Regions from separate parts of the Desulfuromusa ferrireducens genome, predicted to be linked through region 2. Evidence: riboswitches for the same ligand, from Rfam matches in the RefSeq annotation. Region 2 holds a riboswitch; the other holds the start of a gene.

The links. A riboswitch is a leader RNA that binds a small molecule or an ion and turns the genes downstream of it on or off. The one in region 2 is predicted to bind cobalamin.
Region 1: another riboswitch for cobalamin. It lies ahead of ACZ5PT_RS07355 (cob(I)yrinic acid a,c-diamide adenosyltransferase); the one in region 2 lies ahead of ACZ5PT_RS11885 (sirohydrochlorin cobaltochelatase).

What each region holds. Positions count from the first base shown of each region.
Region 1 covers NZ_AP042415.1:1,619,534-1,625,220, forward strand. Annotated here, with positions in the region: gene ACZ5PT_RS07335 (TRAP transporter large permease) at 1-564, shown strand, start outside; gene ACZ5PT_RS07340 (ferritin-like domain-containing protein) at 662-1,159, opposite strand; gene ACZ5PT_RS07345 (ferritin) at 1,201-1,710, opposite strand; gene yihA (ribosome biogenesis GTP-binding protein YihA/YsxC) at 1,948-2,532, shown strand; cobalamin riboswitch at 2,585-2,783, shown strand; gene ACZ5PT_RS07355 (cob(I)yrinic acid a,c-diamide adenosyltransferase) at 2,868-3,389, shown strand; gene cobU (bifunctional adenosylcobinamide kinase/adenosylcobinamide-phosphate guanylyltransferase) at 3,401-3,922, shown strand; gene cobT (nicotinate-nucleotide--dimethylbenzimidazole phosphoribosyltransferase) at 4,038-5,099, shown strand; gene cobS (adenosylcobinamide-GDP ribazoletransferase) at 5,096-5,687, shown strand, end outside.
Region 2 covers NZ_AP042415.1:2,631,258-2,636,944, forward strand. Annotated here, with positions in the region: gene ACZ5PT_RS11870 (FecCD family ABC transporter permease) at 1-166, opposite strand, end outside; gene ACZ5PT_RS11875 (ABC transporter permease) at 163-906, opposite strand; gene ACZ5PT_RS11880 (ABC transporter ATP-binding protein) at 1,064-1,948, opposite strand; gene ACZ5PT_RS11885 (sirohydrochlorin cobaltochelatase) at 1,935-2,927, opposite strand; cobalamin riboswitch at 3,018-3,207, opposite strand; cobalamin riboswitch at 3,291-3,461, opposite strand; gene ACZ5PT_RS11890 (OmpA/MotB family protein) at 3,512-4,417, opposite strand; gene nadC (carboxylating nicotinate-nucleotide diphosphorylase) at 4,628-5,455, shown strand; gene ACZ5PT_RS11900 (biotin--[acetyl-CoA-carboxylase] ligase) at 5,621-5,687, shown strand, end outside.

The DNA of each region.
Region 1 (5,687 bases), 1.0 Mb from region 2:
TCTTCGTCGGTTGGTGGTGTCGGTGCCATTGTCCTCGCTCTGCTCTATCGGCAGTTTTCTTTTAAAATGCTGTGGAACAGTTCTGTGGAAACCGTCAAAATCAGTGCCATGGTTTTTGCTATCCTGATCGGGGCAACTGCTTTCTCCATGGTTTTCACCTATACCGGTGGCGATTATCTGGTGGAAGAATTTATGCTGGGGCTGCCCGGAGAAAAATGGGGCTTCCTGATTCTGTCGATGCTGATCATCATGGTCCTCGGATTCTTTATCGATTTTGTTGAAATCTCCTACATTATCGTGCCGATTCTGGCACCGATTGCCGCCAATCTGGGGATTAATCCGGTTTGGTACGCCATTCTGGTGGCGATGAATCTGCAGACCTCGTTTTTAACCCCCCCTTTCGGCTTTAGCCTGTTTTATCTGAAAGGGGTCGCGCCGCCGGAAGTAAAGACCACGGACATTTATACCGGGGTGATCCCCTTTATTGCGCTCCAAGTTGTGGTGCTGGTCATTCTAGTGGTTTTCCCCGAGGTGTTCGGCATCAGTCCCCTGGCGAAGTATTGACCCCTGACGATAGAAAATGTTCAGCGCTGGTAGAGACAAAGAAAGGCCCCGCAATATCGCGGAGCCTTTCTTTGTCTTTTTAATTTTTACCTAGATCCTATTCGCGAACGAAAGTATCAATATCGGTCTCGTGAACCATGCCCATCAGGCGAGCATACTCAGATTCGATCAGCACATAGTGGTTATGGGTCGACTTGGCGTTCTCTTCGAAGATGGCGCGAACCTCGGCATCTGCAATTTTGGCGGCCATTTCCCGCAAACTCTCTTCCAGGCGCTGCTCTTTTTCCATCGCCAGTTCCATTGCCTTACGATCGGAGAAGTTAGACAGCAGGGCTTTGTCGAGATCCGACAACCACTCGCTATCCCGGTCGGGATCGGTGGCGATGAATTCTTCGAAAGAGGCCAGGTCGTCGCCGTCATATTTGTCGAAGAAGTGTTTGGCGTGCTCACGCTCTTCACGGGCCAGCAGCTCAAACGTTTTGATCGCGTCAGCATTTTTCATTTGCTTGGCAGCGATCTGATAAAAGTTCATGGCGTTTTTTTCGGTTTGTACCGAACGGACTAAAGCATTTTTGACATCGATATCACTCAGCATTTGGGTCTCTCCTCCAGTTTAGGGAATAATAAGTGCAGCTGTTATGCGGCGGCAATCGGGACGAAAGTCCGTTGCGCCAACTCCTGGTCGATCATCAACAGGCCACGGCCATCACCTGCGACCATCTTCAGTTTTTTGATGATCAGCCCGGCATTGGCTTCTTCCTCAACCTGTTCGGTGACAAACCACTGCAGACAAATCTGCGCGGCGTGGCTTTTCTCCTGTTGTGCCAGTTCCAGCAGATCGCTGATTCTTGAGGTTACGATCTGCTCGTGCGCGAGTGCTGTTTCAAAAACATTGAGGGGCGAGCTGTATTCATTGCACGGCTCGTCCATCGCCAGCATCTTTGCCCGGCCACCGGCCTCACAAACAAAGGTGAACATTTTTTCCGCGTGCGACAGCTCCTCCTGGTACTGGACGTCCATCCAGTTGGCCATGCCGGGCAGGTCTTCGGCTTCAAAATAGGCCTGCATCGCTTTGTAGATCAGGGCGGAATGGATTTCAAACTGGATCTGCTCGTTAAAGGCAGTTACAAGCTTATCGCTCATCATTGGTGGGACCTCCATTTTCAAGTTCAGATAAATACAACAGTTAATAGATGACCATTATACTCACATATTCCTAAAGCGCAAAGTTTTTCTGTGGAAAAGGAAAAAAGACAGTCTAAACCTTAGCGCAGATCTGCAATTTGTAAATTTAATCCGGCAGGAATTAATCGTTCGTTGCCAAGAGTGCGCAGGTCGATTATTCTTCACGGGCATGTTTCTCTTTATAGACGGAAATTATCGATGAAAATTTCATCCACAGAATTTATTAAAAGTGCCACCAAACCAGGAAATTATCCGCCCCCCGAGTTCGCCGAGATTGCCTTTGCCGGGCGCAGTAATGTCGGTAAGAGTTCGTTGATCAATGTGTTGGTCAATCGGAATAGCTTGGTGCGGACCTCCTCAACTCCGGGACGTACCCAGTTGCTTAACTTTTTCAATATCAACGGCAGCTTCACTTTGGTCGACCTGCCCGGTTATGGTTTTGCCAAGGTTCCGCTGGCGGTGAAAAAGGCTTGGGGACCGATGATTCGAACCTATCTGGCTTCGCGTGATTCGCTTAAGGCGGTGATTTTTATTCTTGATATCCGTCGCATTCCCCGTGAAGAGGATATCCAGATGCTCGATTGGTTGGAAGAGTTCGGGGTGCCGACCATCCCGGTGATTACCAAGATTGATAAAATCAATCGTAGTCAGCGGGAAAAACATATCAAGCAGATCGTTGCTGAAACCGGTCTGCCGCGTGATGCGTTCAGTCTTTTTTCTGCGCAAACCCGTGATGGAAAAGATGATATCTGGGAGCGCATTGAAGAGGCCTTGGAAGCCTAAATTGGCGTAAGATTGCTTTTTTTTTCGACCTCTGTTACAAACGCAGGACAATTTTTTAGTAAACTATCTAGGTGCCTGTCAGGCGTTATTAGTGCCGATGGGAGAATAGGGAAGAGGGTGCAAATCCCTCGCTGCCCCGCAACTGTAAGTGGTGATGACCGTCAGCAATCCACTGGTTCTTTTGAGCCGGGAAGGGCTGGCCAGTAAGTCGATCCACAAGCCAGGAGACCTGCCCGGATATTGACCGTAGCCCTTTCGCGGGAGAGGCGCCGGAGTCGTGTTATTCAGACCCCGGACCCGTATGGTTCCGGGGTTTTTTTATTTTGGAGCATTCGATGGAGCAGGCGATTATTCAGGTTTATACCGGGCCGGGCAAGGGCAAGACCACCGCCGCCACCGGTCTGATTATCCGCGCCCTCGGTCAAGGCTTTAAGGTGTTGCTGGTGCGCTTTCTCAAACCGGTCGATCCGCCCAGCAGTGAGTTACTGATTCTGCAACAATTGCCGGGACTAGAGATCGTCAGTGCCGGACTCGGTGGCATTGACGCCCGGCGAAGGCCGGATGAATTGAGTCGCAATGTCAGCGAAACCTTTGTTGCCGTGCGCCCCAAAGTTCTCTCCGGTGACTACGATCTGGTGGTGCTCGACGAGTTTAACGGCGTGTTGCACAAAGGCTATCTGTCGTTGGAAATGGGTTTGGAACTGCTGCGCCAGCGACCGGCGGGAACCGAACTGGTGTTGACTGGTCGCAATGCACCACAAGAGGTATTAGCTCTGGCCGATCTGGTTTCCCAGATTGAGGCTTACCGACATCCTTTTAGCGAGGGCCTTTCGGCCCGTCCGGGGATCGAATACTAACGGAGGCAGCGATGGCAGGGATGATTTATGTTACCGGTGGCACGCGCTCCGGAAAAAGCAGCTATGCCCAGCAACTGGTGGAAAATCATACCGGGAAGTTGCTCTACATTGCCCCGGCTCAGGTTGAAGATGACGAGATGGCGGTTCGGATCGAGCTGCATCAACAGGTGCGTGGCGAGCGCTGGCAACTGCTGGAGGAACCGCTTTGGTTGGCTGATAAATTGCCCGATGCCGCGAGCGGCAAAGGGGCGTTATTGCTCGATTGCGTAACCCTGTGGATCACCAATCTGTTCTTTCATTTTGAAGAGCAGCAGGGACCGGTGCTGGCAGAAGTGGATCGTCTGATCGAAATGGCCTGGCAACTGGATGAACCCCTCTACCTGGTTTCCAACGAACTCGGCAGCGGCATTGTCCCGGAAAACCGTATGGCGCGCAAGTTTCGCGACCTGGCCGGAATCGTTAATCAACGACTCGCCGCTGCTGCCGATGAAGCCTGGCTGGTGGTGTCCGGTTTGCCGGTAAAATTGAAGTAGTTTAATTACTGTAGGGGCGAGCCATGGCTCGCCCGTGGTTGCGGATGACCGATTGTCGGGCGACCTATAGGTCGCCCCTACGGGTTGTTTCAGCATAAATAGTCTGGAGAAAAAGATGGCCAAATTCAATCTGCAAGCCGTTCTTGATCGCATCCAACCGGTTTCTGAGCAGAAATTGAGCGAGCTTCAGGCGCGCATCGACCGGCAGGCCAAACCGATCGGCTCCCTCGGGCGACTGGAGGAATTTGCGCGTCGCTATGTCGCTATCACCGGTCGGGAAGAAGTGCGCGGAAAAAGAATTTATACCTTCGCCGGCGATCACGGCGTGGTTGCCGAAGGGGTCAGTGCCTTCCCGCAGGCAGTGACGCCGCAGATGGTTTTCAATTTTGTCGACGGCGGCGCTTCAATCAATGCCCTGGCCCGACATGCAGGTGCCGAAGTGCTGGTGGTTGATATGGGCGTGGCGACCGATTTCGAAGATCTTAGTGGATTGGTCAAACGCAAGATTGCCAAGGGCACCGCCAACTTCACTGCCGGCCCGGCGATGAGCCGCGAGCAGGCACTGCAGGCTTTGGCGACCGGCGTTGAAATGGCGCAGCAGGCAAAAGCGGACGATATCGATCTGGTCGGCACCGGCGACATGGGGATCGGCAATACGACCCCGTCGGCGGCGATTGCCGCTTGCATCTGCGGCTTGCCGATCGATCAGGTCACCCACCGTGGCACCGGGATCGATGATGACGGTCTGGCGCGGAAAGTTGCTGCGATCAAAAAAGGGCTGGAAGTCAATCAACCGCAGGCCACTGACCCGGTCGACGTCTTGGCCAAGGTCGGTGGTTTTGAAATCGGCGGGATTGCCGGGTTGGTCCTCGGCTGCGCGGCCGAAGGAATACCGGTGGTGGTCGACGGTTTTATTTCTACTGCTGGAGCCTTGCTCGCCTCCGAACTGCATCCACAGGTGCGCGATTATATTTTCGCCGCCCATCAATCGGTGGAGATCGGCCATCACCACATGCTGGTCCGGATCGGTCAACAGCCGATGCTCGATCTCGGCCTGCGGCTTGGCGAAGGAACCGGCGCCGCTCTGAGCATGACCCTGATCGAAGCAGGTCTGCAGGTGCTGCGCGAAGTTCTGACCTTTGACGAAGCCGGTGTCACCGCAGGGGAGGACCAGTGAGGCAACACTGGGATGATTTTCGCACCGCGTGCGCTTTTCTGACCGTCTTTCCGCTGGCCAATAACCTGCCGATGGATAACCCGCGGCTCGGCCGCAGCATGGGTCTGTTCCCGGCGGTCGGTCTTGTGCTGGGGCTGCTGCTGGTGCTCTGCAACGGGTTGCTGACGCCGCTGCTGCCTCGTGCGGTCGTTGATTGTCTGCTGCTACTTTTGTTGGTTTTCGCCACTGGAGCCCTGCATCTGGACGGGGTTGCCGATATGGTTGACGGCTTGGCCGGCAGTCGCGATCGGCAACGCAGTCTGCAAATCATGAAGGACAGCCGGGTCGGTGCCATGGGCGTGGTCGCGCTGGTGATGGTGCTGCTGCTCAAGTATCTGTGTCTCTATCATGTGCCACTGGCGCAGAAGAGTGCCGCGCTGATTCTGATGCCGACCGCCGGGCGCTGGTGTCAGGTATTTCTGGCCAACTGTTCCAGTTATATCCGTTCCGAAGGAGGCACCGGCTCGGTCTTCGTCGATCATGTCAGCGGTAAAGAACTGCTGCGCGCCAGTTTGACAATGCTCTTGGCCAGCCTGGTCCTGTTTGCTT
Region 2 (5,687 bases):
CGAGCATTGCGCCGATGACTGCGGAAAACAGGACCCGCGGTAGCCGCAGTGAAAGCAGGATGTCGCGCTCAACCGGGCTGGCAGCAAGCGGGTTGATGGCCGTTGAGCCGACCAGGCAGGCGGCGGCCAGGGTCAGCAGAAAGATGATGATGAGCAGTTTTTTCAAATTTCGACCTTGGCAACGATCCGTTTGGCGATCAGAAATAGTACCAGCAGGATTCCCGCCAATACCCCGAACAACGCATAATCAATCTCCGCCCCCGGTGTCAAGGTGGCACGGATCAGCTGCGTCGAGTAGGTCAACGGGAAGATGCTGGCGACGGCGCGGATCGCCAGCGGCATCTGTTCGACCGGGAAAAATGTCCCGGAGAGAAACATCATCGGGGTGATCAGGAAGGCATTGATGGTCGCCTGGTCGCTGTGACTTTTAACGATCATCGCCGCAACAAAACCGAGCAGGGCAAAGATCGCCAGATGCAGCAACAGGGCGAGCAAAAACAGGGGGCCGAGGCGTAGGCTGACACCGCAGAACATGCTGTAAATTGCGATGATGGCGACCGGGATCAGCCCCTTGGTGATGCCGTAGCAGGTTTCGCCGACGATGATCTGCCAGCGCTGTAGTGGTGCCAGCAGGTACTCTTCAAAAACCTTGAAATAGAAGCGCGAGATGTTGATCTCGGTGGCGATGCTGTAGGCCTGATTCATGCTGCTCATGGTCAGCAGGCCGGGGAGCAAAAAGGCCAGGTAATCGACGCCGCCGACTTGAGCGCCGCGACCGACGCCGTAGCCGAAGGCGAGCAGAAACAGTGCCGGGGAGACCGCCGAAGCGAGCAGGGTTTTGAGCAGCTTGCGGCGCAGGATCAGTGTTTCACGCAGGTAGATGGCGCGCGCGCCGTGCAGCATCATGGTTGCCTCTTTCGTAAGAAAGAGCAGTCAGGCATGGCTAAGCAAAAAACGCCAGCTGCAAGGCGCGCAACTGGCGAGCAATGAAGCGTACACCAGTACGCTGAAGCAGCGAGATCAATTGCAGAAACAAAGCAGATGGTTTTTTTTTGTGACGCCATCATGATTCGATCCTTTTGCCGGTTAACCGGAGAAAGACATCTTCCAGCGTGGTCTCGCGGATGCGTACCGAGGTGTCGAGCTGTTCCAAGCGTTGCAGTGCCGCCGGTCGGTCGTTAAAGAATTCGTTGTGGATGTCGTCCTCTTGATAGATGTCGAGGACAAAATTGCCGGCCGATTTTTTTAATTGGTCCGGGGTGCCTCCGGCGATAATTTTTGCCTGATCGATAATCAGTACCCGGTCGGCCAGTGCCTCTGCTTCTTCAATATAGTGGGTGGTGAGAAAGACGGTGCAATTCTGCTCCTGGTTGATGCGGTGCAAAAAGGCCCACATCTTGCGCCGACTATGCGGGTCGAGACCGACGGTCGGTTCATCCAGGAAGAGGATTTCCGGTTGATGCAGCAGGGCGCGGGCAATGACCAGTTTGCGTTTCATGCCGCCGGAGAGCTTGCCAGCCGGGGTATCGCGTTTGCTTTTCAGATCGGCAAATTCGAGGCAGCTGTCGATGCGTTGTTGCAGTTTTTTTCTGGACATGCCGAACAGCCGGCCGTGAATCAGCAGGTTCTCGGCGGCGGTCAGTTCGCGGTCGAGGTTGTTGTGCTGTGGCACCACGCCGATCAGGCGCTTGACTGAGAGGCGCTGCCGGTCAAACAGTTCGCCGTGATAGCGGATTTCACCAGCATCGGCTTTGAGCAGCCCGGTGAGCATGTTGATGGTGGTGGTTTTGCCGGCACCGTTCGGCCCCAAAAAGGCGAACAACTCGCCGCGGCCGACACGGAAATCGATGTTGTCAACGGCAAGCGTCTTGCCAAAGCGGCGGGTCAAACCGGCGACTTCAATCTCACAGGGGCGGCCGTTGCAACTGAGGGCTTCAGCGCAGCTCAATCCCGGCCTCCGTGGCAGCATCCTGCAAGTGATTGATGAATCGTTGCCGAACCTTCGGATTGTCGCCCAGCCCGTGCATGCTGGCACTTACTTCAAGGCCGGCTGCTGTCAGTTGGGATTTCCAGGAGTCGCTCTCCTCGCCGGCCATATCGTTGCTGGCGTGATCACCGGCAACCACCATCAGCGGCTTGAGCAGAACTTTCTGCTTGCCAACCGTTGTCAGCTTGTTCATGACCGTTGCGAAACTCGGCTGTCCTTCGACCAGACCGACCAGGGTTTTGACCTGGGGATAACGCAAATTCATCAACTGCTCGAATTCGTAATACAGGCCGGTGGACAGGTGGTCGTTGCCATGTCCCATGTAGATCAAAACCGCCTGTTGCTGTGCGGCCAAATCCACGTCGTCGCTCAGGCTTTCGACCAGGGCTTGTAAGTCTTCGTGGTAGGGGTGCTCAGTGCCCCAAGTCCCCATTAGTGGTCGACCGAGAGAGATCTTGTTGAAGGGTTGCCAGCGCGTTTTATGGGTTTTAATTGACTGCAATCCATCGATATAAGCCGCGACATCGAGGAATTCCTCACCGTGGGTCAGCAGGGTGGGCTGCACGACGATGGTTTTGTAGCCCTGATCCTGAAAGTCGGCGAGGGTGCCGAGCACGTTTTTGATCCGATAGAAATATTCGGGGACTTGCGGGTGGGCGCTGCGGTAATTGGCATCGGTTGCCCGAGCGTGCCATTTTTTGCGGATAATATTGGAGGTGAAGGCCATCTGCACCGGAGTCTCCGGATAGGTCGCCTTAATATCACGGACGATCGCCAGCAGCGAATCGACCGCTGAAGGATAGCTGGTGCCGAAAGAAGCGACGACGATGGCGGTTTTTTCAGCGCTGGCGTTTTTGTCTTGCATGGCGAAACTTCCTCCGCAGCAGAACAGGCAGATGAGCACAGATATTAGCAGGTTTTTCAGAACAGGGTATCGCATGGTGATCCTCCTCGTAGATCGAAAAAAAGCCTCCGGCAAGCTTCCGGAGGCCGGGTACACCCGTCCCTCCGACTCTGTTTGCCATCCACAGCCAGTTGCGGTTTCCAGGCAGGCTTTCTGACTTCGGGATCATGCCGAACTTTTCACCCTTCCCACCAGATGTGTCTATTGGAGATTCTGGCAGTGGGCTCTACTTTGAAAAGTTCAGTCCCCCGTTACAGCGGCGGGTCCGCGGGAGAATTTCACTCCACTTTCCTGCACCTGGAACCGATGAAAATAAAAAGCCCGCAAACCATAAAGGTTCGCGGGCTTCATCCGTTTTAGAAGCGTTGCGTTGTGCCAATCTCCCATAGTCCCGGGGAGGGTAAGGCCTTTTGTCCAGCAGGTCTTCTGGCTTGCGAATCGTCCTCGGGGCCGCCTTCCCGTGCGCGATATCAAGCACAGTGGCATTGTGGCCCTTCGTCCTCGCTCACAGCGGCGGGTCCGCGGGGGAATTGCACCCCTCTTCCCTTGGCTGGACAAAGTCAATAATGTTTAAGTGGCCGTTATACGGCAGCTGCTGGTTTTAAGTCAAGCGTTGTGCTTTATTTGGTCAGGGTCGAATCTTTGTAGGGCACGAGTAAAATCTGGATACGGCGATTCAGCGCTTTGCCCTCAGCATCGGCATTGCTGGCGATGGGGCGATACTCACTGTAGCCGGAAGCGACCAGACGATCGCCCGGCAGGCCGACCTTGTCCTGCAGAAAGTGGACAACGCTGGTGGCCCGCGCAGTCGAGAGTTCCCAGTTGGTCGGGAAGCGCTCGCTCAAGCGGCTGCTGATGCCGACGTTGTCAGTATGGCCTTCGATTTGCAATGCTTTTTCGGGGAAGCTGTTAAGCACGTCACCGAGGCTTTGCAGGACCTTTTGGCCCTCTTTTTTGATTTCAGTTTTACCGGAGTCGAAGAGAATCTTATTCTGCAGATTGACCGACAATTGTCCTTCCAGATTGGAGATGGTCAGTTCGCCCCGTTTAATCTCCTCTTCGAGAGCTCCGACCAGTTGATCGTAGGTGTTTTTAACTTTGGCTAAACGGGCCTCCCGGGCAATTTTTTCCTTCTCCACCTGCTGCTGCAGTTCTTCGATGGTCGCCAGCATTTGCTCGTTGATTTGTTGCATGTCGGCCAGTTGGTCTTGCATCGCCGCAATCCGTTGTTGATGGCGGCTGAGGTCACCTTCTTTGCGCTCCTGTTCCGCACCGGCCGCCAACAGGTTTCGTTGTAGTTTGGAGTTTTGTTGCAACACGTCAACCAAGCGCGCATTCAACTTTGAGAGCTCGTCCTGGAGGTCTTTTTTGCCCTGGCGGAGTTGCTTCGTGTCGGCGCTCATCTGGCTGACGTCACGACTGAGTAAATCAGCTTCATTGACCTTTTGTTGGTAGGTATTCTGACTGACACAGGCACTTAGCCACAGGGTCAGGAAAAGTAGTGCTGGTAATAATATCCTTTTCATTTTATCTCTCCTTGTATAAAAGCTAAGCGCGACCGGTTAATCAAAGACCCATTTTTATCACAAGTCACGGAAATGTAAAGAGGATTTCCGCTGCAAGAACAGCCATTTTCGGTTGCGGGATGCGATCTCATTATGCTATAGCTTGAAGCTCGTTTAGAGAGTGAATCTGACTGTTTTTTCAAGTACGTTGTGTCTGTTTGGAGAGTGTTGATGCAGTTTGAAATTGAGCGGATTATCCGTACCGCTTTAGAAGAGGATATCGGCCTTGGTGATGTAACCACTGAAGTCACTGTTGCTGCCGATACGGTGGCGCGTGCCCAGTTGGTTGCCAAAGAGGATTTTACCCTGGCCGGGATCGATATCGCGGCCACGGTTTTTCGCACTCTTGATCCTGCCGCTAATTTTGAAAAGTTGCTCGAGGATGGACGCAAGGTCAAGCGGGGCGAAGTTCTTGCCTGGATCAGAGGGAAGGCCTCGGTTTTGTTGCAGGGAGAACGGGTCGCCCTGAACCTGCTGCAGCGGATGAGCGGCATTGCGACTTTAACCGCATGTTACGTCGATCAGGTCGCCGGAACGGGGACTTTTATTGTTGATACTCGTAAAACCGTGCCTGGTTTGCGCGCCCTCGATAAATACGCGGTCCGCATGGGTGGCGGACGCAATCATCGCATCGGTCTGTTCGACGGCGTGTTGATCAAGGAAAATCATGTCGCCGCTGCCGGTGGCATCACCGCAGCGATTGAGCGAGCGAAGCTGAAATTGCCACACACCTTGAAGATTGAGATCGAAACCCGCAACATGGAAGAGGTGCAGGATGCTCTGGCGGCCGGTGCCGATATCATTATGCTCGACAATATGACGCTTGACGAAATGCGTCAGGGCGTCGAATTGATCTCTGGCCGCGCGCTGGTTGAAGCCTCTGGCGGGGTCAATTTGGAAACGGTCCGTGATATTGCCGAGACTGGTGTTAATATTATCTCGGTCGGTGCCTTGACCCACTCGGTTAAGGCGGCTGATATCTCCATGTTGTTCGATTGATGGCGTCGCAAAAATACCATCCTGCGGTGTTGCAGGTCATGATCAAGATCTCGACATACTTTTGTATGTCTTCGTCCTTGCTCAATCCCGCTGCCTAGCAGGCCGAAATTTTTGCTTAGCCACCGTAGCCACCGGTCTTTCTAAGCCTATTAAACTGGAGCGCTTTTGACCTCACGCGATAAGATCCTCAGCTTGTTTCGCCGTCAACCCGAAACTTTTATCTCGGGACAGG